DNA from 4 places in the Lysinibacillus sp. COL-1 genome. Region 3 is predicted to be linked to each of the others. Evidence: riboswitches for the same ligand, from Rfam matches in the RefSeq annotation. Region 3 holds a riboswitch; each other region holds the start of a gene.

The links. Region 3 has a riboswitch for S-adenosylmethionine ahead of AC6BKE_RS15770 (YezD family protein). Riboswitches for the same ligand answer to the same signal wherever they lie in the genome.
Region 1: linked by a shared signal. The riboswitch ahead of AC6BKE_RS26110 (methionine ABC transporter ATP-binding protein) and the one ahead of AC6BKE_RS15770 (YezD family protein) in region 3 are both predicted to bind S-adenosylmethionine.
Region 2: linked by a shared signal. The riboswitch ahead of AC6BKE_RS06270 (bifunctional homocysteine S-methyltransferase/methylenetetrahydrofolate reductase) and the one ahead of AC6BKE_RS15770 (YezD family protein) in region 3 are both predicted to bind S-adenosylmethionine.
Region 4: linked by a shared signal. The riboswitch ahead of AC6BKE_RS09560 (MetQ/NlpA family ABC transporter substrate-binding protein) and the one ahead of AC6BKE_RS15770 (YezD family protein) in region 3 are both predicted to bind S-adenosylmethionine.

Annotation. Positions count from the first base shown of each region.
Region 1 covers NZ_JCAWSJ010000004.1:3,573,794-3,579,471, reverse strand. The annotation lists gene AC6BKE_RS26135 (acyl-CoA dehydrogenase FadE) at 1-1,003, shown strand, start outside; gene AC6BKE_RS26130 (arsenate reductase family protein) at 1,235-1,591, shown strand; gene gcvH (glycine cleavage system protein GcvH) at 1,798-2,178, shown strand; gene AC6BKE_RS26120 (toprim domain-containing protein) at 2,270-2,611, shown strand; gene AC6BKE_RS26115 (thioredoxin family protein) at 2,626-2,937, shown strand; SAM riboswitch class I at 2,994-3,097, shown strand; gene AC6BKE_RS26110 (methionine ABC transporter ATP-binding protein) at 3,181-4,209, shown strand; gene AC6BKE_RS26105 (methionine ABC transporter permease) at 4,199-4,867, shown strand; gene AC6BKE_RS26100 (MetQ/NlpA family ABC transporter substrate-binding protein) at 4,938-5,678, shown strand, end outside.
Region 2 covers NZ_JCAWSJ010000003.1:384,238-389,915, forward strand. The annotation lists gene AC6BKE_RS06255 (SEL1-like repeat protein) at 1-460, shown strand, start outside; gene AC6BKE_RS06260 (protoglobin domain-containing protein) at 1,085-2,377, shown strand; gene AC6BKE_RS06265 (protoporphyrinogen oxidase) at 2,609-4,003, shown strand; SAM riboswitch class I at 4,103-4,203, shown strand; gene AC6BKE_RS06270 (bifunctional homocysteine S-methyltransferase/methylenetetrahydrofolate reductase) at 4,295-5,678, shown strand, end outside.
Region 3 covers NZ_JCAWSJ010000004.1:1,536,096-1,541,773, reverse strand. The annotation lists gene AC6BKE_RS15795 (hydantoinase/oxoprolinase family protein) at 1-89, opposite strand, end outside; gene AC6BKE_RS15790 (formate--tetrahydrofolate ligase) at 580-2,259, opposite strand; gene AC6BKE_RS15785 (cold-shock protein) at 2,472-2,672, shown strand; gene AC6BKE_RS15780 (VOC family protein) at 2,777-3,562, opposite strand; gene AC6BKE_RS15775 (flavin reductase family protein) at 3,721-4,206, shown strand; gene AC6BKE_RS15770 (YezD family protein) at 4,289-4,444, opposite strand; SAM riboswitch class I at 4,514-4,610, opposite strand; gene AC6BKE_RS15765 (phosphopantothenoylcysteine decarboxylase domain-containing protein) at 4,821-5,495, opposite strand; gene AC6BKE_RS15760 (LysR family transcriptional regulator) at 5,570-5,678, opposite strand, start outside.
Region 4 covers NZ_JCAWSJ010000004.1:239,140-244,817, forward strand. The annotation lists gene AC6BKE_RS09540 (alpha-hydroxy acid oxidase) at 1-653, opposite strand, end outside; gene AC6BKE_RS09545 (enoyl-CoA hydratase/isomerase family protein) at 668-1,447, opposite strand; gene AC6BKE_RS09550 (methionine ABC transporter permease) at 1,461-2,132, opposite strand; gene AC6BKE_RS09555 (methionine ABC transporter ATP-binding protein) at 2,125-3,150, opposite strand; gene AC6BKE_RS09560 (MetQ/NlpA family ABC transporter substrate-binding protein) at 3,256-4,086, opposite strand; SAM riboswitch class I at 4,175-4,279, opposite strand; gene AC6BKE_RS09565 (PPC domain-containing DNA-binding protein) at 4,404-4,907, shown strand; gene AC6BKE_RS09570 (pyridoxal phosphate-dependent aminotransferase) at 5,029-5,678, opposite strand, start outside.

The DNA.
Region 1 (5,678 bases), 2.0 Mb from region 3:
TTTAAATATTGGTCGTTATAAGCTTGGTGTGGGCACAATTGGTGGCTCTAAACGTGCATTGGAGTTAGCTATCCAGTATACAAACCAACGTCAGCAATTTAAAACAAAGCTTTCTGATTTCAATCTAACAAAAGAGAAATTGTCAACAATGGCTTCTCAATTGTACGCGTCCGAATCATTAAACTATCGTACTGTTGGTCTATTTGAGGATCGTTTAAGCCAGTTAAGCCTTGAAGAGCAAAAGCAAGGAAAAGTAATTGCAGGTGCTATTGCTGAGTATGCAATTGAATGCTCTATTGCGAAAGTATTTGGGTCGGAAACATTAGATTATATTGCAGATGAAGCCGTACAATTACATGGCGGTTATGGCTTTATGGCTGAATATGAGGTAGAGCGTATTTACCGTGATTCTCGTATTAATCGAATTTTTGAAGGTACAAATGAAATTAACCGCATGATTGTCCCTGGCACATTTATGAAAAAGGCGCTAAAAGGCGAGCTTCCTTTATTACAAGTTGCTCAAAATTTACAGCAAGAGCTGCTAATGTTAATGCCAGAAGATATCGGTACAGAGCCACTAGCACAAGAAAAATATTTAGTGAAAAATGCTAAGAAGATTGCTGTATTAGCTGCAGGCTTAGCAGCACAACGCTTTGGTGCGAAGCTTGATCAGGAGCAAGAGGTATTAGTGAATATTGCTAATATCGCTAACCAATTATTTGCAATGGAGTCAGCTGTCTTACGTACAGAAAAGGCAATTGCTCGTGATGGCGCTGAAAAAGCACAGCAGAAATTGCTATACACGCAAATCTTCTGCCAAGAAGCATTCACAGAAATCGAAAAAGAAGCAAAAGACACAATTCTTGCTTCAGCAGATGGCGATGCAGCACGTATGACATTATCTGCACTTCGTAAATTAACACGCAATAATCCTTATAACTTAATTGCGAAGAAACGTGAAGCTTCTGTTAAACTAATCGAAGCTGAAAAATATATTGTTTAATAGCATACACTTTCACTTAGCTATCTGTAAGAGGATAGCTAGGTTTTTTTATGAGAGATGGATAGAAGCGTGAAACTGACGGATAGAACAGCTAGATTGACGGATAAAATGGAGAAAGTGATGAATAGAACAGCAAAACGGATGGATAGGCTTACGAAAATGAGAGAAGTTCCACCATTCGAAACAATTATGATGGTATACTACAGAAAAAGACAGTAGAGGAGCATTTTAATGACGATTCAATTTATCCATTATCCGAAATGTACGACATGTAAAAAAGCACAAAAGTGGTTAAATGATCATGAGGTTTCCTATGAAGAGGTACACATTGTAGAGCAATCGCCAACAAAGGATGAAATAACAGCCATTTGGCAAGCCAGTGGACTGCCTTTGAAGAAATTTTTTAATACATCGGGTATGAAATATCGTGAGCTTGGTTTAAAGGACAAGCTAGCGGAAATGACTGAAGATGAGCAGCTGGAGCTACTTGCTTCTGATGGGATGTTAATCAAACGTCCAATCGTAACGGATGGCCAAAAAGTAACGCTAGGGTTTAAAGAATCAGATTTTGAGCAAACTTGGAAATAGCCGTATTTAAACAGGATCGAACGACTCTTCTAACCGAGATAAAGTCACTGGCAGATGTCACAAATTTTTAACAGAGATGTATTTCAAGTAACTTGAAAAAATTGTGGACTGCAATTAAGCTGGCACGTAATTGAATCTTGTTTTTATAGGAGAAGTATGGCACACTGAAAGTGAATATATTACATATTTATGGAGGGGTTTTTTGCATGAGCACACCTAAAGACTTACGTTATTCTGAAGAACATGAATGGGTAAAAACAGAAGATGGAAAAGTACGTATTGGTATTACTCACTTCGCACAATCTGAATTAGGAGATATCGTTTTCGTTGAGCTTCCACAAGTTGGCGACGAAATCAAAACAGATGATCCATTCGGTAGCGTAGAATCAGTTAAAACTGTTTCTGAATTGTATGCACCAATCTCAGGTACTGTAGTTGAAGTAAATGCAGATTTAGAAGATAGCCCAGAATTCGTTAATGAATCACCATATGAAAAAGCATGGATGATCGTTGTGGAGCCTGCTGATGCATCAGAAGTTGAAAAACTAATGACAGCAGAGCAATACGAAGAAATGATCGCTGAATAAGACAAGCTATAATCGAAAAACGTCGGAAACTACCGGCGTTTTTTGTTATATAATGACTTATAAGTGGGTATGTCTAAATGGAGGTGGCGTAATGTTCGAGGGAAAATGCTTAATAGTAGAAGGACGCTCAGATAAGCTACAAATTGAGCCAATTTTAAATGAGAATGTTACAATACTATGTACGAATGGTACAATTGGTGTGCATCAATTAGAAGAGCTGCTTGATCCCTATGAGAGCTGTGAGCTATTTACTTTTTTTGATGCAGATACTTCAGGCGATAAGCTACGTGCATTAATGGACAGACATTATCCAGAGGCAGAGCATTTACGTACAATGCCAACCTATAAGGAAGTAGAGACGACACCAAGAAAAGTGTTAGCGATGATATTACTGCGTGCACATTTTTCAATCCATAATGAATATATTTTGTAAGGTTGCGTGAGGAAATGGAAGAATGGTCAAAAGAGCAGTGGGAAACGGCTAAACAGTCTGGACAGAAAGCTGCATTTTATTTATATACACCGATGTGTGGAACGTGTGCAGTGGCATCTAAAATGATGGCCATTATTGAACAATTACTGCCACAGCTACCAATAGGTAAAGCGAATATAAATTTTTTAGAGCATGTTGCTGTTGAGCACCAAATTGAAAGTGTTCCGTGTTTACTTGTTAGTGATGGCGGAAAAGTGACAGATAAGATTTATGCTTTTCAATCCGTACCATTTTTATACGAATTGTTAAAAAAATCAATTGACTGAACTTTACTAGCGTGGTAAAGTATCAAATATATTACTAAAACATTAAATATATCGAACTCTTATAAAGAGTGGCGGAGGGAAGTGCCCTATGAAGCCCGGCAACCATCACAAAGTGAAAAGGTGCCAAATCACTCAAAGATTTTTCTTTGAAAGATGAGAGAACGGTTTAACGTTATTATACGTGACCCCTTCTACTTGTCTGTGAGTGAAGGGGTTTTCTATATGAGAAAAGGAGTATTCGCTATGATCCAGCTTCAAAATATTACGAAGAAGTACAAAACAGCAAATGGCGAATTAACGGCAGTCAAAGACGTCAACCTTACCATCAATAAAGGTGAAATTTTTGGCATTATCGGCTATAGTGGCGCTGGTAAAAGTACCATGATTCGTTTATTAAACGGTTTAGAGAAACCGACAACAGGAACAGTAACGGTGAACAGTCAAGAGTTTTCATCGATTAAAGGGCAAAAGCTTAGAGCAGCTAGACAAAAGGTAAGTATGATTTTCCAACATTTCAATTTACTTTGGTCTAGAACAGTTGCCGAAAATATTGCATTTCCACTAGAAATAGCAGGTGTTTCAAAGGCTCAACGTGAAGCACGAGTGAAGGAATTAATTGCACTTGTTGGTCTAGAGGGACGTGACAGGGCATATCCATCCCAGCTTTCTGGTGGACAAAAGCAGCGTGTAGGGATTGCCCGTGCATTAGCGAATAATCCAGAGGTTTTACTATGTGATGAGGCGACTTCCGCACTCGATCCTGAAACGACGGATGCCATTCTTGATTTACTCGTTGATATCAATGAACGTTTAGGCCTAACAATCGTTTTGATTACCCATGAAATGCATGTCATCCGCAAAATTTGTCATCGTGTAGCGGTCATGGAGGCAGGCGAAATAGTGGAACGTGGTGAGGTATTGCAAGTTTTCCAAGCACCACAAGCGGCTATCACTAAAAAATTCGTATCTCAGATTACAGATACAAAGGAAACACAGGATACGGTGGCACAAATCAAAACAAATTATCCAACTGGACAACTTGTTAAACTGATTTTTGTTGGTGAAAAGACCGAGCAGCCGGTTATCTCACATCTTGTGAAACAATTTGATGTAGAAGTAAGCATTGTTCATGGTAATATTTCGCAAACGAAAAACGGTGCATACGGTACACTGATTGTGCAAATTGATGGCTCGAAGACAAATGTGGCTGAAGCCCTTCGTTATTTAAATACAGTCGAAGTACAAACGGAGGTGATCGCAAATGCTAACTAATCTTTTTCCAAACGTAGACTGGGAAAATATGTGGCAAGCTATGTATGAAACATTGTACATGACGGCAATTTCTACAGTTGTCACATTTATTCTTGGGTTAGTCATTGGGATCGTTCTATTTTTAACAAGCCCTAATCAGCTATGGGCTAATAAAATGGTTAACTTTTTAACGGGTTCAATCGTTAATATTTTCCGCTCCATCCCATTTATCGTGTTAATTATTTTATTAATTCCATTTACGAAATTCTTACTTGGTACGATTCGGGGAGCAAATGCGGCATTACCTGCTCTAATTATCGGTGCAGCCCCGTTCTACGCTCGTATGGTATTGATTGCGTTACGTGAAATAGATAAAGGTGTCATTGAAGCAGCCCGTTCAATGGGGGCAAAAACATCCACAATTATTTGGAAAGTACTGATCCCTGAATCTTTACCAGCACTAATTTCAGGAATTACTGTAACGGCTGTTGCCCTCGTTGGTTATACTGCAATGGCAGGGATTATCGGTGCAGGTGGTCTTGGTAACTTAGCTTTCCTAGACGGCTTCCAACGAAATCGCCAAGATGTGACATTAATGGCAACTATTTTGATCTTAGTAGTTGTATTTATCATTCAATGGATTGGTGATCTCATAACGGTGAAGATTGATAAACGTTAGTAAGACTAAAAGAGGTTATTCCGGTTCTAACCGCTAACATATTTGAAACAAATAAAAGGGAGTGTCATAAATGAAAAAGTTATTAGCAGGATTATTTTTATCTATACTTGTACTAGCATTAGCAGCTTGTGGTACAGATAAAAAGGAAGATGCCAATTCAGCATCTGATCAAACAGATAGTAAAGACAATGTAACATTAAAAGTAGGTGCTTCTAATACACCACACGCAGTCATCCTAGATAAAGCAAAACCAATTTTAGCTAAAGAAGGCATCGACCTTGAAATTGAAACTTATACAGATTATGTTCTTCCAAACCAAGATCTAGATTCAAAAACACTTGATGCAAACTATTTCCAACATATTCCATACTTGGAGTTACAAATTAAAGATAATGGCTATGATTTCGTGAATGCTGGTGGCGTTCATATTGAACCAATCGGTATTTACTCAAAAAAATATAAAACTTTAGAAGATCTGCCTGAAGGCGCAACAATCTTACTTTCTAACTCAGTATCAGACCACGGTCGTATGCTATCATTACTGGAAGCTAAAGGCTTAATTAAATTAAAAGAAGGTATTGATAAAACGGCAGCAGAAATAAAGGATATTGAAGAAAATCCTAAAAACTTTAAATTCGATGCGAATACTGCACCAGAAATGCTTGTACAAATGTATGAAAATGATGAGGGCGATGCAGTACTTATCAACTCTAACTTTGCGATCGATAATGGTTTAAATCCAATCGAAGATGCTATTTCTCTTGAAGACAAAGAATCTCCATATGTGAATATTATCGCAGTACGTGCAGGC
Region 2 (5,678 bases), on a different contig from region 3:
GTTAGGAATTATATACGAGCAGGGACTGGGTATCGAAGCAGATGTAGAAGCAGCCTTTAATGCCTACAAAAAATCAGCAGAGCTAGGTTATGTCGAAGCGCAATATCGGCTTGGTGGAATATATTTAGAGGGACGCTTGGGTCAAACAAAGGAGGTAAACCGCGGCCTCTTTTGGTATGAAAGAGCGGCTGAACAATATCATGTAGATGCCTTTTATGATTTGGGCTATATATGGAGTAATGGACTAACTGGTATACGCAATATCGAAAAAGGTATTCATTGGTTTAAACAGGCTGCAATTCAAGGAGACGCGGATGCTAAGCTACAACTAGGGCATATTTACAATAAAGGTGAAGGAATTGCTAGAAACCTAAAAGAAGCCATCAAGTGGTATGGCCTCGCAGCGGATGCTGGTGTTGCAGAAGCTTCTAAAATATTACAGGAACTTAAAGGATTGTAAATTTTGTGTGAAAAAATATAGTTTATTTGAATTATTTATTTGCCATACATTTATAAAACTTTTGATTTAAAACGGGCTGTGTTTTTAGGTATATAGATGCTCTTGTGGAGAGGGTAAAAAATATTGATATAGTGATATTTAAAGAAGATTAATAAAAAAGGATAAGAAAAATAAAAAAAATAGGCATAATAAACAAGAAAACGGGTAAAAAAGCTACCAAATAATATTGTGGTAGCTTTTTTCTTATGCATTACCATTAATTTTAAGATAGGGACTTTTGGTGTGGTATATGTAAAAAAACGGAATCGATAAGATTGACAGCAATTTATAAAATGATTAATGTAAATGAGTGATTTTGAAATAAAGCATACGTAAATAAGTCTACTGTTAGTCATGTACTGACTAGGTCTGCTTGCTGAGCGGGAATATTTTTTATGTGATTGTACAAAGAGGTACTCGACATGCTTTTGGAGGAAGTGTGCCAGACAGAAAGAGTATTAGCCCATAGCATAATAGCTAATCTGTTTTTATCGGTATTTTTTCTTGTATCAATCAATATGTTAAAAAAGGGATTTGGTGTTTCTCAGCCTGCTGAAAGTAAACGGAATGAAAGAGGGAAGATGTGTGATTTTTCAAAAACAGAGAAAGACGAAGGTATTGGATTTACAGCAATATACAGTAAAAATGGATTTGTCTACTCGCCAATCAATGGTGAAACAAATTGAAATGCTGAATCTAACGAAGCAAGACTTACAATATTTAAAAGCTTTCCAGCCATATGTTATGGACAATGTAGATCACATCGTAAACCGTTTTTACAACATGATAGGAACAGAGCATCATTTGGTAGATATTATAAGTCATCATAGTTCTGTAGACAGACTTAAAGTAACACTACGGCAGCATATTATTGAAATGTTTAACGGAACCATTGATGAGGTGTATTACCAAAGACGAGTAAAAATTGCAAAGGTACATGTTCATATTGGGCTTAGAACCCAATGGTATATTTGCGCATTCCAAGATTTATCCATATCATTTATTGATTTAGTCGAAAAAAATATAGAGCACCCCCAAGATCAATTTAATACGATCAGGGCCATATCGAAAATTTGTAATTTCGAGCAGCAGCTGGTTTTGGAGGCTTTTGAAAACACTGTAGAACAAATGAAAGAAAAAATGATGCATGAGAAAGAAGCTATTGAACGACAAATTGTTGATTCTTCCGAAGCACTTGCCACAATTTCTCAGGAAACAAATAATTCATTTTGCTGCTTAAGCAAGCAATCTGATGAAATTAAACAATTGGCTAAAAAATCACTTGATGTCTCAACACTGGCTGAAAATCAAGCACTTGAAGGTCGTGAACGTTTAAAAAATCAATCACAAAATATGCTTAATATTATTCATTCACTTCATGATATAGAAGAAAATATTGAACAATTATCGGATATGTCTAGGGAAATGGAGACAATCATGAATGTTGTTACTAATATTGCTAATCAAACCAATCTGTTGGCATTGAATGCTGCAATTGAAGCGGCGCGTGCTGGAGAAGCGGGCAAAGGCTTTAGTGTAGTGGCTGATGAGGTGCGTAAATTATCTATTCAAACGAAGGATTCGGTTACTTCGGTGGCATTGTTATTGAAAAAAACGAGTGAACGGACAGAGAAATTAGAGCATTCTCTGGCAAATATTCAAGATGAAGTGGCGTCAGGTGAGGAAAACATGTTACAAACTGAAGGTCAATTTACAAGCATATTGGGAGCCATGACAGAAGCAAAGGATCAAAACGACTGTATGGCAACGAAAATACAAGCAATCGTCGGGATATTAAACGAGTTAGGGACATCATTTACAGAAGTAACGAATTCAGCAGAAAACTTAGCAAGCTTTTCCAAAAATCTAAAAGGATAGACTACTAAATTAACGTTTATGTTTCCGTATTTTTTAGACATATTAAACACTATAGTACCTATAAATATGTGTATTTTTGTAAATCTTGAAATGGAAATTCCATATGATTAAGCTAGAGCTATCTCACAGATGAGGTAGCTCTATTTTTGCTAAATTTGTAAAGGGTTTAACGTAATTTTCAATGAAAATAAGTTTATACTGTAGGAAGAACTAAAAATAGGGGCGGTTACTATGAAAACAGTTGTTGTATTAGGTGGCGGTATTACAGGATTATGCACAATGCATTATTTACAACGTCAAGTGAAGGAAAATAATGTAGATGTGCGTCTAGTGCTTGTAGAAAAAAATACATATTTAGGGGGCAAATTATATTCAACACATGAGCAAGGTTTTATTATGGAAACAGGTGCTGACTCGATTGTAGCTCGTCATAAAGGTGTTATGGAGCTTGTACAGGAGCTTGATTTTGAGGAGAATCTAGTTTACAACGAAACAGGTATTTCCTATATTTATACGAATAATGAATTACATGCCATTCCGGCAGATTCTACTTTTGGAATACCAATGAGTTTGGCATCCTTGGAGCAAAGCACATTGATTACAGAGCAAGGTAAACAAGATGCATTAAAAGATTTGACTTTACCAAACAAAGACTTCACAAAGGAAAGTTCAATTGGAGAGTTTTTAACCTATTATTTAGGGGAAGAGCTTGTGAAAAATCAAATTGCACCCGTTCTTGCAGGTGTTTATTCAGGGGATTTACACCAGCTTTCGATTGCCTCTACTTTACCGTACTTGATTGACTATAAGAACGAGTATGGAAGTATCATAAAAGGCTTTGATGCGAATCGTGAGCAATTTGCTAAAGCAGCCAATAAAAAGTTTATATCGTTCAAAAACGGTTTATCTTCTCTAATTGATCGTCTCGAACAAACATTAACTGATGTAGAGATCATCAAGGGTGTTGCAACTGTCAATGTTCAAAAGCAAGAAAACCACTATTCAATTGCCTTAGCTAATGGTGAAAGCATCGAGACAGATTATGTCGTTTTAGCACTGCCGAATGAGGCTGTTCAAGGCCTACTACAGGATGAATCATTAAACCGTTATTTTGACCAATTTACGACAGCTTCAGCAATTACGATCTATTTAGGTTTTGATGTACCAGACTCTAGATTGCCAGCAGATGGAACGGGCTATATTGTCTCACATAATTCTGACGTTACATGTAATGCTGCAACTTGGACAAGTCGTAAATGGAGGCATACATCAAGAGATCATAAATTACTTGTGCGACTCTTTTATAAAAGCATCAATCCAGCATATGAGCAACTCCGTGCCATGTCTGACGAAGAATTAGCAGCGGTTGCTTTAGAGGATGTGCGCAAGAGCCTAGGAATAGAGGAACAGCCAACAGTTATTAATGTCACAAAATGGATTGATCAAATGCCAAAATATGATCTAGCTCACCGTGAAGCATTACAAGGTTTAGTTCAAGAATTACAAGAAAACTATCCTAATCTATCCATCGCAGGTTGTTCATACTTTGGGGTAGGGATTGGTGCTTGTATTCAAAATGGGAAGAAAATCGGTGAGGAGCTTGCAAAGGAACTAGCCAATTTCTAAGCTTTTAAGTGAAAAATATCTTTGTTATGTGAAATAGTCTTGACTCATTCGTCAGTAAACGATATGATTCTTTTAATTATTTAAAAAATTCATACTACATTCTTATCAAGAGAAGCAGAGGGACTGGCCCATTGAAGCTTCAGCAACCAACTTTTTTGTCAGGTGCTAAATCCAGAAGACCATTGAGTCGAAGATGAGAAGGAAAAAACAATGATGAGTCATTAAAGCCTTCTTTTTTTTATAAAAGAAGGCTTTTTATTATACAGAGATATAGGAAGAGAGGCTAGTTTAATGAGATTGCTTGAAAGGTTAAAAACGCATGTATTGACGGCAGATGGCGCAATAGGCACAGTACTTTATGGCTATGGTTTGGAGTATTGTCATGAGGAAATGAATGTACAGAAACCTGAGTTAATTGAAAAGATTCATAGAGAATATATTGCAGCTGGTGCTGATATCATCCAAACGAATACGTATGGTGCAAATGCCATTAAATTAGCTCGCTATGGATTAGAATCGCGTGTCCAACAATTTAATGAAGCAGCGATTACAATCGCAAAGCGAGCTGCGGCAGATGGAGGTCAGTTTGTCTTAGGGACAATTGGTGGTATTCGTGGTATTCGTAAAAGTGATGCAACGTTAGATGAAATCTTAGCAACTATTGAGGAGCAAGCGAGTGTTTTACTTGCTGGGAATCCAGACGGCCTTTTACTCGAAACCTATTATGATTTTGAAGAATTAACAGCTACCTTAAAGATGCTACGGACAAAGACAAAATTACCGATTATTGCGCAAGTTTCCATGCACGAACCTGGTGTTTTACAAAACGGTATGTCTTTAAATAACGCCCTGCATGAGCTAGAAAAACTTGGTGCGGATATTGTGGGTGTCAATTGTCGTTTAGGTCCACACCATACCATTCAGGCGTTTGAAGGTGTAGAACTTCCTGATAAGGCATTTATGTCGGCTTATCCGAATGCTTCACTCCTTGACTTAGAAGATGGTCGTGTCGTTTATGAGTCAGAAGCTGAATATTTTGGTCGAGCGGCTGTGGAATTACGTGATCAAGGGGTACGCTTAATTGGAGGCTGTTGTGGTACGACACCGAAGCATATAGCAGCAGCGAAGAAGTATTTAGAAGAGTTATCACCAGTTCATGAAAAGTATGCCAAACCGGAGAAGATTCAAATTGTTCGTGAAGCAGAGCCAACGAAGTATGAACCTCTTCATGAAAAAGTAAAGCGCGAACGCTCTGTCATTGTAGAGCTAGATACACCTAGACATCTAGAAATTGATGGTTTTTTGGAAGGGGCAAAACAATTGTATGATGCAGGAGCAGATGTCGTCATGATGGCAGACAATTCTCTGGCTTCTCCACGTATTAGCAATATTGCTATGGGTGCATTGTTGAAGAGTACTAATGGTGTACGTCCTCTAACACATATTACATGCCGAGATCGTAATTTAATCGGTCTGCAATCACATTTAATGGGGTTAAATGCATTAGGAATTCATGATGTGTTAGCTGTTACTGGTGATCCAACAAAAGTTGGGGACTTCCCAGGTGCCACAAGTGTTTATGATGTCTCATCAATGGAGCTGATCCAATTAATTAAGCAGTTAAATCAAGGCATTTCCTTCTCAGGTAAACCACTTCGTAAAAAAGCAAGTTTTT
Region 3 (5,678 bases):
GTATGTCCCTTATCAAAATGAAGATTTCCTTTTTCATCTGTGAAAACTAAGTCGGTAAAAGTACCGCCAATATCTGTTGCGATTTTCAAGACTGCATCCCTCCATGTTCCTATTATCGGAACAGTGTTCCGAATTAGAATTAAGTAAATTATATTTAAAAGAAAAAGAAAATTCAATGTATTTTTTAAATAAAAATTCATTTGACAATTAATCTGCGTTGTAAAAATCCGCTCTATATTTCCAAAATCAGAGAACTATTAATAAAAAATACCAAAAACATTTATATAAGGAAAGTTCTCATGATTTTTTTGCAACATAAAAAAGATCCTAATTTTCACTAGAATCTTAAAATTTTTTAAAAAAATTAACTTTTATGAACTTTCACTCATGTAGTAGATGAAGAAATCAACTAAAATTTCACATTTATGCCATCCTTGAATTGTAAATAGACGATGAGTCGTGCGGAAAATAAATAGTAGCTCTCTTCCAAATTATGCAGAGAGCATCTAGGAACCAAGTTTTCCCCTTTATCCATTAAAAAAAGCTGCCCATTTAAGTTGGGCAGCTTTAAAGAAGATATTAGAATAATCCTACTGCATGGCCTTCATTATCAACATTCATGCGAAGGGCAGCTGGAGTTTTAGGTAGTCCTGGCATGGTCATAATATCGCCTGTCAGACAAACTAGGAAGCCTGCACCAAGCTTTGGAATAACTTCACGAATTGTGATCGTAAAGCCTTCTGGTCGGCCGAGTAAACTTGGTTGGTCGGATAAAGAATACTGTGTTTTCGCCATACAAACTGGCAGAGAGTCCCAGCCGAATTTTTCGATTTGAGCAATTTGTTTTTTGGCTTGATCCGTGAATTGTACATCTTTTCCGCCATATACCTTTTGCACAATCGTACGCACTTTTTCTTCAATGGACTCCGTTACATCATATAAAGGAGAGAAGTTGTTTTCTTCTTCAAGCACAGCTAATACTTGTTCAGCTAGTGCTAATCCGCCTTTCCCGCCCTCTTCCCAGACATTTGTACGGGCAATACGAACTTGATTTTCCTGACACCAGTTCAGAACAGCCTCTAGCTCCGCCTCTGAGTCTGTAATAAAACGATTTAACGCAATAATCGGTTCAACACCAAATGTACGTACCGTATCAACATGCTTAGCTAAGTTTTCAATTCCTTGTAGCAGGGCATTCACATTTTCGTCAACAAGTGCCGTTTTCGGTACACCACCATGCATTTTTAAGGCACGAATCGTTGCTACGATAACGACTGCACTTGGTTTAAAGCCCGCTTTACGTGCTTTAATATTCATAAATTTTTCAGCACCTAAATCGGAGCCAAAGCCCGCTTCTGTTACGACAATGTCCGCTAGCTTGCGAGCAGTTTGTGTCGCCATAATGGAATTACAGCCGTGGGCAATATTAGCAAATGGACCACCATGTATAATAGCTGGAGTGCCTTCTAATGTTTGAACTAAGTTTGGCTTGAAGGCATCTTTCAATAATAATGTTAAGGCACCTTCTACTTGTAAATCACGTACAAAGACAGGCTCACGCTCAAATGTATAGCCAACCACAATGCTAGCTATGCGTTCACGTAAATCCTCAATACTTGTCGCTAAACAGAACACCGCCATAATTTCGGAGGCCACTGTAATATCAAAGCCGTCCTCGCGCGGCATGCCCTGAACAGGGCCACCTAATCCCACAACCACTTTACGAAGGGCACGATCATTTAAGTCCATCACACGCTTCCAAATAATGCGTCGTGGATCAATGTTTAATGCATTTCCTTGATGGATATGATTATCAATGAATGCGGATAAAGCATTGTTGGCTGTTGTAATCGCATGAAGGTCGCCAGTGAAATGTAAATTAATATCCTCCATTGGTACAACCTGTGCGTAGCCGCCGCCAGTTGCCCCGCCTTTTACGCCCATAACTGGACCCAATGACGGTTCACGTAAAGCGACCATTACTTTCTTATTTAATTGATGAAGAGCATCTGCTAGTCCTACAGTAACCGTCGACTTCCCTTCACCTGCTGGTGTCGGACTAATAGCTGAAACTAGCACAACCTTTGCGTCCTCACCCTGAGCTGTAATTTTTAAAGGATCAATTTTTGCTTTGTAGCGTCCATACTGCTCAAGAGCATCCTCTGGAATACCCGCAGCATTGGCAATTTCCGTAATCGGTTTGATTACTGCTTGACTAGCGATTTCTAAATCTGATAATGGTTGATTTTTCGTTGTCATTTGGCATCCTACTTTCTATGTTGTTCATTTCCATTATAGTCTTAATTGTGAAAAAAAAGAAAGCCAGATACACAAGCATTTCGACAATCAATTGACATCTTTGTTCAATTCATGTATGTTCTAAGAGAAAATGCAATTTTTCACATTTTCTCAATGATAGCACAACTTAGTTAACTTTATTTTACATTCAAGCGCATTGGAGGCGAATGCTTATGCAACAGGGGATCGTAAAGTGGTTCAATAATGAAAAGGGTTATGGCTTTATTGAATGTGATGATGGAGAAGATGTATTTGTACATTTTACGGGCATCCAGGAGGAAGGCTTCCGTACACTTGAAGAAGGTCAGAAGGTGTCATTTGATGTTGTGGAAGGCAATCGAGGACCCCAGGCATCAAATGTTGTAAAATTATAAGCTCCAAAATTGAAAGTGGATGAGGTAGATGAATAGTGCTCAATCCGCTTTTTGACATGTTTGCACATAAAAATCCACTTCAACAATTGAAGTGGATTTTTAATTTATCTATTAATCCAATAAAAAGCACCTGGACAAACTAATGTTTCCTTTGTTCGGTGTGGATCTTTCAATGTTACACCGATGGGTCCTTCTTTTAAATGCCCTAGCGTCATGGCAGATGCTGCCGCCTCCTCATAAAAATCCAAGCGCATATTTGGTAGCTGTAGTGACACAAATTGCTCATGCTGCTCAGAATCGGGTAGCTGCAATACCTTTTGCCAAAGCTGAACCGTCTCCTCCACATCCTTGACAAAAAACTGAATAGATTCCATTGTGATGGCTTGGTTTTCATCGATTGCACCACTAGCTTTTAATTGTGCCAAACGTTCCTCATCTTCATCTGCCCATTCAATTAAGAATGGAAAATCCAATGAAAGATTGGGCATGCCAAAATGCAATAGCTTCCATTCTAGTGTCGTGCCATCTGGTCTTGTTCGGCTACAAGCATCGGGACCATATACTTCAAAGCCCAATGCACGCAATCGTTGACCCTCGTCTTCAATATTTTTGGTGCGCAAGGCAATTCGTGAAAATCCTTGGCGCTCACGATCACGTTTAAACGTATAATGTAGGGAATAAGGGTACAAAGCCGCTTGCTCAAATAAATCACGATCATAAATAGCGATTTGTTCAATATAGCTTAAGCCAAAATAGCTTAGCGTATTATAAGTCCCCCACATCGTGTGTTGACCACCGTTCACTGTACGGACATTTCGTTTATTGAAGAAAACCTTTATATTTTCTGGTGATTCTACTTGATGTACCAGATGATCAAAATATAAAGTCATGGCAATTCCCCTTTCTTTCCCCCATTAGCTTTACCTGGATGTTTAATTGATTTAAAATTTACTTAAGAAAAGGAGTTACTATATGGTATGAAAAAAAGTGCAATTTACCTACTAACTCCGTTAACTAATTTATGACTAACTATAAAGAGGTGATTTGAATGACAGATCAAGTAGCTGCTTTTAAATTGGCATTAGGTAACTATCCTACAGGTGTAACGGTTGTGACAGCATGTCATGAAACGAATCCAATTGGCTTAACAGTCAATTCTTTTGCATCTGTTTCCATTGACCCACTACTTATTTTATGGTCACTTGATAAAAAATCTCAGCTCCATTCTTACTTTATGGGTGCGGAAAAATTCGCTGTCAATATTTTAGCGAGTAATCAAGAGCATTTATGTACATTATTTGCAAGTAAAGTCCCGGATCGCTTTGCTCAAGCTAAATGGTCTACTTCTACTTTTGGGCTACCGATTTTACATGATACAGCAGCTATTTTACAATGTAAATCATTTCAGCAAATAGATGCAGGCGATCATACTATTTTTATTGGGCAAGTGCTAGACATTACAAATTCTCAAAAAGAACCCCTTCTCTATCATCGTCGTCATATCGGTCCAATTCCAAAAAGCTTTTATAGCTAATTTCCATAAAAAAGAGCCACTTGTAAGCAATGGAAACCATGCTTATTAGTGGCCTTTTCACATCGTTCAACTGAAATGAGCATTATTTCTTCTGTGGAAATCTCTGCTTTTCAAGCCTATTAATTTGCACAATCACACCATCTTGAATCGTAATATTCACTTCACCAAATTCAAGATTTTGAATTGCCTTAGCAATTGCCTCTAATTTTTTATCATCTACCTTTGCCGATTGAGCCATACGATACACCCCCTCTTTCTTCTCCTAGTTGTACAAAAGAGGCCAACGCATCAAACCGATTGATAGCCCCTCCTATCTCTCAGACACCATCTGTTGGATTTGGCACCTATCTTCTCGGTTGCCGAGGCTTCATGGGGCCAAGTCCCTCCACCTCTCTTGATAAGAGTACTGCGTTTCTTGAAAATAATTCTATAATTCTGTTATCCGAATGTCAATATAAAATATTAGAAAACCTAGTTGAATACTTTGTAATAGCATCCTCTCTGTTACAATTCACTCATAATCCTATCGTATTGTATGCTATGTCAGTCTATCTAACCACAATGGCAAAGAAAAAAACTGTGTAGAAGTATGACCTTCTCCACAGTTCATCACGTTATTCCCCATGTAAACATTCCATTAAAGTTTGCGCTGTCTGTTGCTTGCCCATCACCTTAATTGGTTGTCCCTCAGCAGGCACGATCCAATGAGGCTCATCCCCGCCATATAAAGACTGCGAGCTATTTGCAACCATAAATTGAGCATGCGCGGCTTCCATACGCAGTCTTGCACGAGCGAGTAAAAAATCCTCATCATTTGTAGCTTCTAGCTTAAAGCCTACTAGCGTTACATTCGGTTGCCAGCCCTTGATTTGCCCTAATACTTTTGGTGCCTTTTTAAAATGGATAATAGGTGGTTCGTCAGAAGGCATTTTCCCCGCTTCCTCCATTAAATTACCGGATTGATCATAGACCTTGTCAATAACCCAATCGGAGCCAGCAGCAGCCATAATGACAATATCGACTTGTTGTAGCTGAACCGCATGACGTACCTTTTCTCCTAAATCCTCAATACCTTCAAATTTTACCAATGTCATTTTGTCGTGGTTTGCTGGAAGCTGTGCAAAGTAGCCATGCATATATATTACATTCGCACCCTTAGCCAATGCGGCCTCTGCTAAATAACAGCCCATTGTCCCTTTTGATAAATTCGTGTGCCCTCGTACACGATCCCATTTTTCAAGTGTTCCCCCACTTGTAATGAGTACGGTTTTGCCTTGTAATGTCCCCATACACTCACCTATTTTCTACAATATATACAAATACTATTTTAACGTAATGTAAGGATGTGCTTCAATAGCCACAATCATAGCGTACTATTTTGCTCTTTTAACCAAGCACTTAATATTTCCGCAAATTTCTTGGTAACAGGGGAAGCATGGTGCTTCATCGCAATTCCAATGGTACGGTAGCCT
Region 4 (5,678 bases), 1.3 Mb from region 3:
AATGAATCATCAGGTAAAGTGGCTGTAAAAACGGGATCATTCATATAATTGCCTCGTGCATAGCCTAGCTTCAATGGTGAAAATTGATTGCGGACATCTTCTTCACGCCAACCAAGCATTACTGTATCGACAGTTAAGACAATCGCTTCAAATCCGGCTGCCTCCGCTCGTGCCACCATACTAAAAGCGATTTCTTCATTAGTAGACCAATATAATTGAAACCATTTTGTTGCAGAAGGAGCAGCTTGAGCAACTTCTTCAAGTGCATAAGTGGAAACGGTGCTCTGAATATAGGGCATGTTTAAATGCTCGGCAGCACGTACTACAGCAAGCTCACCTTCATCATGAACCATTCCGTTCATGCCGACGGGAGCAAAGAGCAATGGAGTTGGGTATGTTTTACCAAACAAATTAATCGATGTTTGAACATTTGAAACATCCTTTAAAAAGCGAGGAACTATAGAATACTTTTCGAAAGCTGCACGATTATTGCGCAGTGTTTGTTCACCACCAGCACCTGAACGGATATAGCCAAAAGGTCCAGCTTCGATTTTTTCCGCTACGGCCTTTTCTAAATCTGCAAAGCAAATGGGGAAGGGGGCTTGTGCAGTAATATTTTTTAAGAGTAGATCACCATCAGTTATGTTTGTCATCGTTACTACCTCACTTATTTATTGAAAATAGGCTTTCTTTTGTTTAAGAAGGCTTGAATACCTTCGTTATAATCATCTGAACTAAATGAATTAAGAACGATCTGTGCCAGCTCATCGCTTTCTTCGTTTTCACCATCTACAATTGCTTGGATCATTTTTTTGATGCCTGCGTTTGCAATGGATGATTTACTTAATAGATGTTCAGCAAAATGCAGCGTGGCACTTTCAATATCCTCTGGCTCATGTAAGGCTGTGATTAAACCGATGTTTTTTCCATCTTGTGCTGTAAAAATATTGGCTGTGTATAAAATCTCTTTCGCCTTGGCAACACCAACAAGATTGATGAGACGCTTTGTACTTTCAAGATTATAGACAATACCAATATTCGCCGCTGTGATGCCTAGCTTACTCTTTGGTGTCGCCATTCTAAAATCACATGCGTTGGCTAGTTCTAAGCCACCACCAATGGCTAAACCCTGAATCATAGCAATCGTCGGGTGAGGAAATTTATAGAGGGTATCAATCGCCTTTAGAGCCAAATCATTATAGGCTTTGGCATTGTCCGCGGCATAACGAATATCTAAAAACTCGCTAATATCGGCACCAGATGAAAAGGCTACTTCATTAACGCCACGGACAATTAAGAGCTTAATAGAAGAATCTACACGTAACTGCTCAAGTTGCTCTACTATGTTCTGAAACATCGCCTTTGATAAGGAATTCCGTTTATCAGGTCGGTTTAACACTAACGTTGCAATATAACCATTTTTCTCTACATAAATTTCAGTTGTCATTGTCATTCTCCTCTTAATCCTTTTTCAATTTCGCAGCGAAGCGGTTGCCGATGGATTGAATGCTTTGCACAAGAATGATTAAGATAAAGACAGTTGCATACATAACATCGACCTCATAGCGTAAATGACCATAACGATAGGCGAGGTCACCCAAACCTCCAGCACCAACCATTCCTGCCATAGCCGTAGCACCGATTAAACCAATTGTGGCAATTGTTAAGCCTAAAATAATAGATGGACGAGCTTCACGTAATAGCACATGCCAAATAATATGGCGACGTTTAATACCCATTGCTGTGTAGGCTTCTACCACTCCCGAATCCACCTCTAATAGCGCAGATTCCATCAGTCGAGCAATATAAGGAGCTGTATAGACAACTAGCGGAACGATAACACCTTTAACCCCAATTGTTGTGCCGACGATCAGCTTAGTAAAAGGTAGGATGAAGAATAATAAAATGATGAATGGAACAGAACGTATAATATTAATGACTAAATTAAAAAATTGATATAAAAATTTATTGTCAAAGGATTGACCTGGTCGTGTTAATACGATTAATAGCCCCAATGGAATCCCAATGAGAATGGAAAACAATAAAGAAATTCCGACCATTTGAAATGTTTCGATAATTGATTTGCCAATTACATCTGACCAATCTGTAAAAAAGCTTTGAATACTACTCATTGAATTCACCTCCTAATTCTTCCACCGCGACGCCATTTTCCGTAAAATATGTGAGTGCCTTTTGGACAATGTGAAGTTCTCCATGTAAATGCACCACAATGTTACCAACAATGCCGTTTTTTAATTCAATAATATTTGCCGTTAAAATATTTGGTTGTACATCATACACTTTCGTAACTTCTGCTAGTAATGGCTTACCAGTACTTTCACCTAGGAAGGTTAAACGAATGACACTGCCTGAAACATTTAACTGCTCGATCAGGGAAGGGGATAAATTACGTTGTGAAATCGTATTTAAAAACTTTCTCGTTGTAGGATGCTTCGGTTTAGCAAAAAGTTCAATAGCCGTACCAAATTCCACCACTTTTCCTGATTCAAGAACAGAAACCTCATCACATATTTTCTGAATGACATTCATCTCATGTGTAATCAGCAGGATCGTAATACCTAATTCACGGTTAATTTTTAACAACAATTCAAGAATGGCTTCGGTTGTTTCAGGGTCGAGTGCACTTGTTGCTTCGTCACTAAGTAGAACCTCTGGTTCCTGTGCCAAGGCACGTGCAATAGCAACACGTTGCTTTTGCCCACCTGAAAGTTGGTTAGGGTAGCTGTCTAGTTTGTCTGTTAATCCAACAATTTCAGCATATTTAGCCACACGGTTTTTTACCTCTTTCTCGTTATAGCCAAGTAGCTTTAAAGGAATAGCAATATTATTGTAAACGGTTGCCGTTTTTAATAGATTAAAATGTTGGAAAATCATCCCGATTTTTTGGCGTGTTTGCCGTAATTCATGAAGAGAAAGGGCAGTAATGTCCACATTGTCGATTAACACTTTTCCAGCTGTAGGTCGCTCTAGTAGATTGACGCAACGAATGAGTGTACTTTTACCTGCACCACTATAGCCAATCACACCATGAATTTGTCCTTTTTTTACATGGAGATTTATTCCATCTACAGCCTTAATGATGTCTTTTTTCGTCTTATATTCTTTTGAGATATTTTGTAATTGAATCATCCGATTGATTGCTCCTTTCTCAAGCTCCTAAAAAGCAAGAATCTGCTCGTTTTCCATAGAGGAATTTCGGCAGATTCTTCAGCTACTAGAAGCTTCCTGAATGTATTACCAGCTAGGGATTACTGAACCTTTGAATTCTTCTTCAATGAATTGACGTACTTCATCAGATTGGTAAGCCTCAACGAACTTTTTAATTGTTGGGTCATTTTCATTTTCTGCACGTACCACAATATAGTTCACATATGGAGAGTCAGTAGATTCTAAAAGAATAGCGTCATCTTTAGGATTAATGCCAGCTTCCAATGCGAAGTTTGTATTAATAGCTGCTACATCTACTTCACTAAGCTGCTTAGGAATTTGAGCTGCCTCTAATTCGATGAATTTTAAATTCTTTTTGTTTTCTTCTACATCACGGATAGAGGCTGTTAAATCTGCCCCATCTTTTAATTTTATATAGCCTGCTTCCTGTAAAACAAAGAGGGCACGAGCACCATTTGTTGGGTCATTTGGTAAACCAAATGTTGCACCATCCGGAATGTCCTCAAAGGATTTATATTTTTCAGAGTAAATACCCATTGGATTTAAAATCGTTTTGCCTACTGGTACTAAATCTGTATCATGATCTTTATTAAACGTATCGAGGAAAGGCTCGTGTTGATAGCTATTCGCATCAAGATCACCTTCAGATAAGGATGTATTAGGTAAAACATAATCAGAAAATGATTTAAGCTCTACTTCTAGCCCATTTTCTTTGGCTACTTTCGCTGCAACTTCTGCTATTTGTTCGTGTGGACCAGACGTGACACCTACGACGATTTTATTTTCATTAATTGCTTCAGCTTGACCTTTACTCTCTTCTTTAGAGCCACAACCTGCTAGAGCTGCTGCTAATGTAAGACTTGCTAAACCTACTAAAAATTTATTTTTCTTTTTCATGAAAACTACCTCCAAGATTGTTTTTATCGGTTTTTGAAAATAAAAAAACTCTCTTACAAACTAAGAGAGGCTCATGAAAAAATGTCCTCTCTTATCTATCAAACGATAATCGTTTGCAGGATTTAGCACCTTCCTTCTAAAAGGAGGTTGCCGAGCTTCATAGGGCCAGTCCCTCAGCTACTCTTGATAAGAGATTTATCATATTTTTTTTGTAATTCCGATAGAACTAATATAATTTATAGGTTATAGTAAGTCAATAAATATTTTTTTAAATTTTTTATATTATTATAATATTTCGTCATGAAAGAGGGATAGCAATGTCTGTAAGAGTTAATTATGGTATAGGTTCATTTGGCAAGGTTGTGAGTGCTCGATTGCTAATGGGTACAGACATTATTGAAGGAATGGAGGCACTTTGTGAGGAGAACCATATTGAGTCAGCAACAATTGTTAGCTGTATAGGTAGCCTTCAAAAGAGTAGCTTTGTTTATTTAGTACCTGATGAAACATCACAGATTAACGTAAGTTTTAGCGATGTCATAAAAAAAGAGGGGCCACTTGAATTGATCCAAGGCTCTGGCGTAGTATGTAAGCGCGATGGGGGATATGAAACACATTTCCATGGTTCTATGAGTGATCAATGGGGCATCGTGTCAGGGGGGCATTTAATGAAGAGGGGGAACCCTGTTATTACGGCTGACATAGTGCTAGCTGAGGTTCAAGGCATCCAGCACTTTCGAAAATTTGATGAAGAAACAGGCCATGTTCAATTTTATCCATTAGAACACGGTTTACAGCAGCCAAGGAAAATTGAAAAATAGCGAAAATGATACTAACTTTTTCTTTTCACTGAGCTGCATGTTCCTTACTGAATTAAAAAATGTTAGACCGAGCTTATAATCGGTCTAACATTTTTACTTTTGTCCCAGCCTCATGTCATGGTTAAGGGTTGAATAATTGTAATTGTTCGATTCTATGGATTGCTTCACGTAAGCGTTCCTCGCTAACAAGTAAACCAACACGGATATAGCCTTCGCCATATCGGCCGAAACCATTGCCTGCTGCTACAGCGATATCAGCCTTTTCCAATAATAAATCGGCAAACTGCTCGCTAGTATAGCCGAATGGTACAGGGAGCCATGCGAAGAAGGAGCCTTTTGGAGCCGTTACATGCCAACCAATTCTTTGAGCTTCTTCAATGAGTACATTGCGGCGACCTTCATAGGTAGCTCGCAGTTCATCCACACATTCTTGGGAAGCTGTAAGTGCCGTTGCTGCTGCTTGTTGAATAGCAGGGAATTGACTACAAAACAGATGATCCTGAATTAGATTAATGGCAGCAATAATGTCGGCATTACCGACAGCGAAGCCTATACGCCAGCCTGCCATATTATAAGTTTTGGAGAGTGTGTACATTTCAATTCCTACTTCTTTTGCACCCTCAGCTTGTAGGAAGCTAATAGGTTTATTACCGTCAAATCCTATTGCCCCATAAGCAAAATCATGTGATACGATAATATTGTGTTCCTTCGCAAAGCGAACGGTCTCTTCAAAAAATGCAAGTGTTGCTGTACCACCTGTAGGGTTGTTCG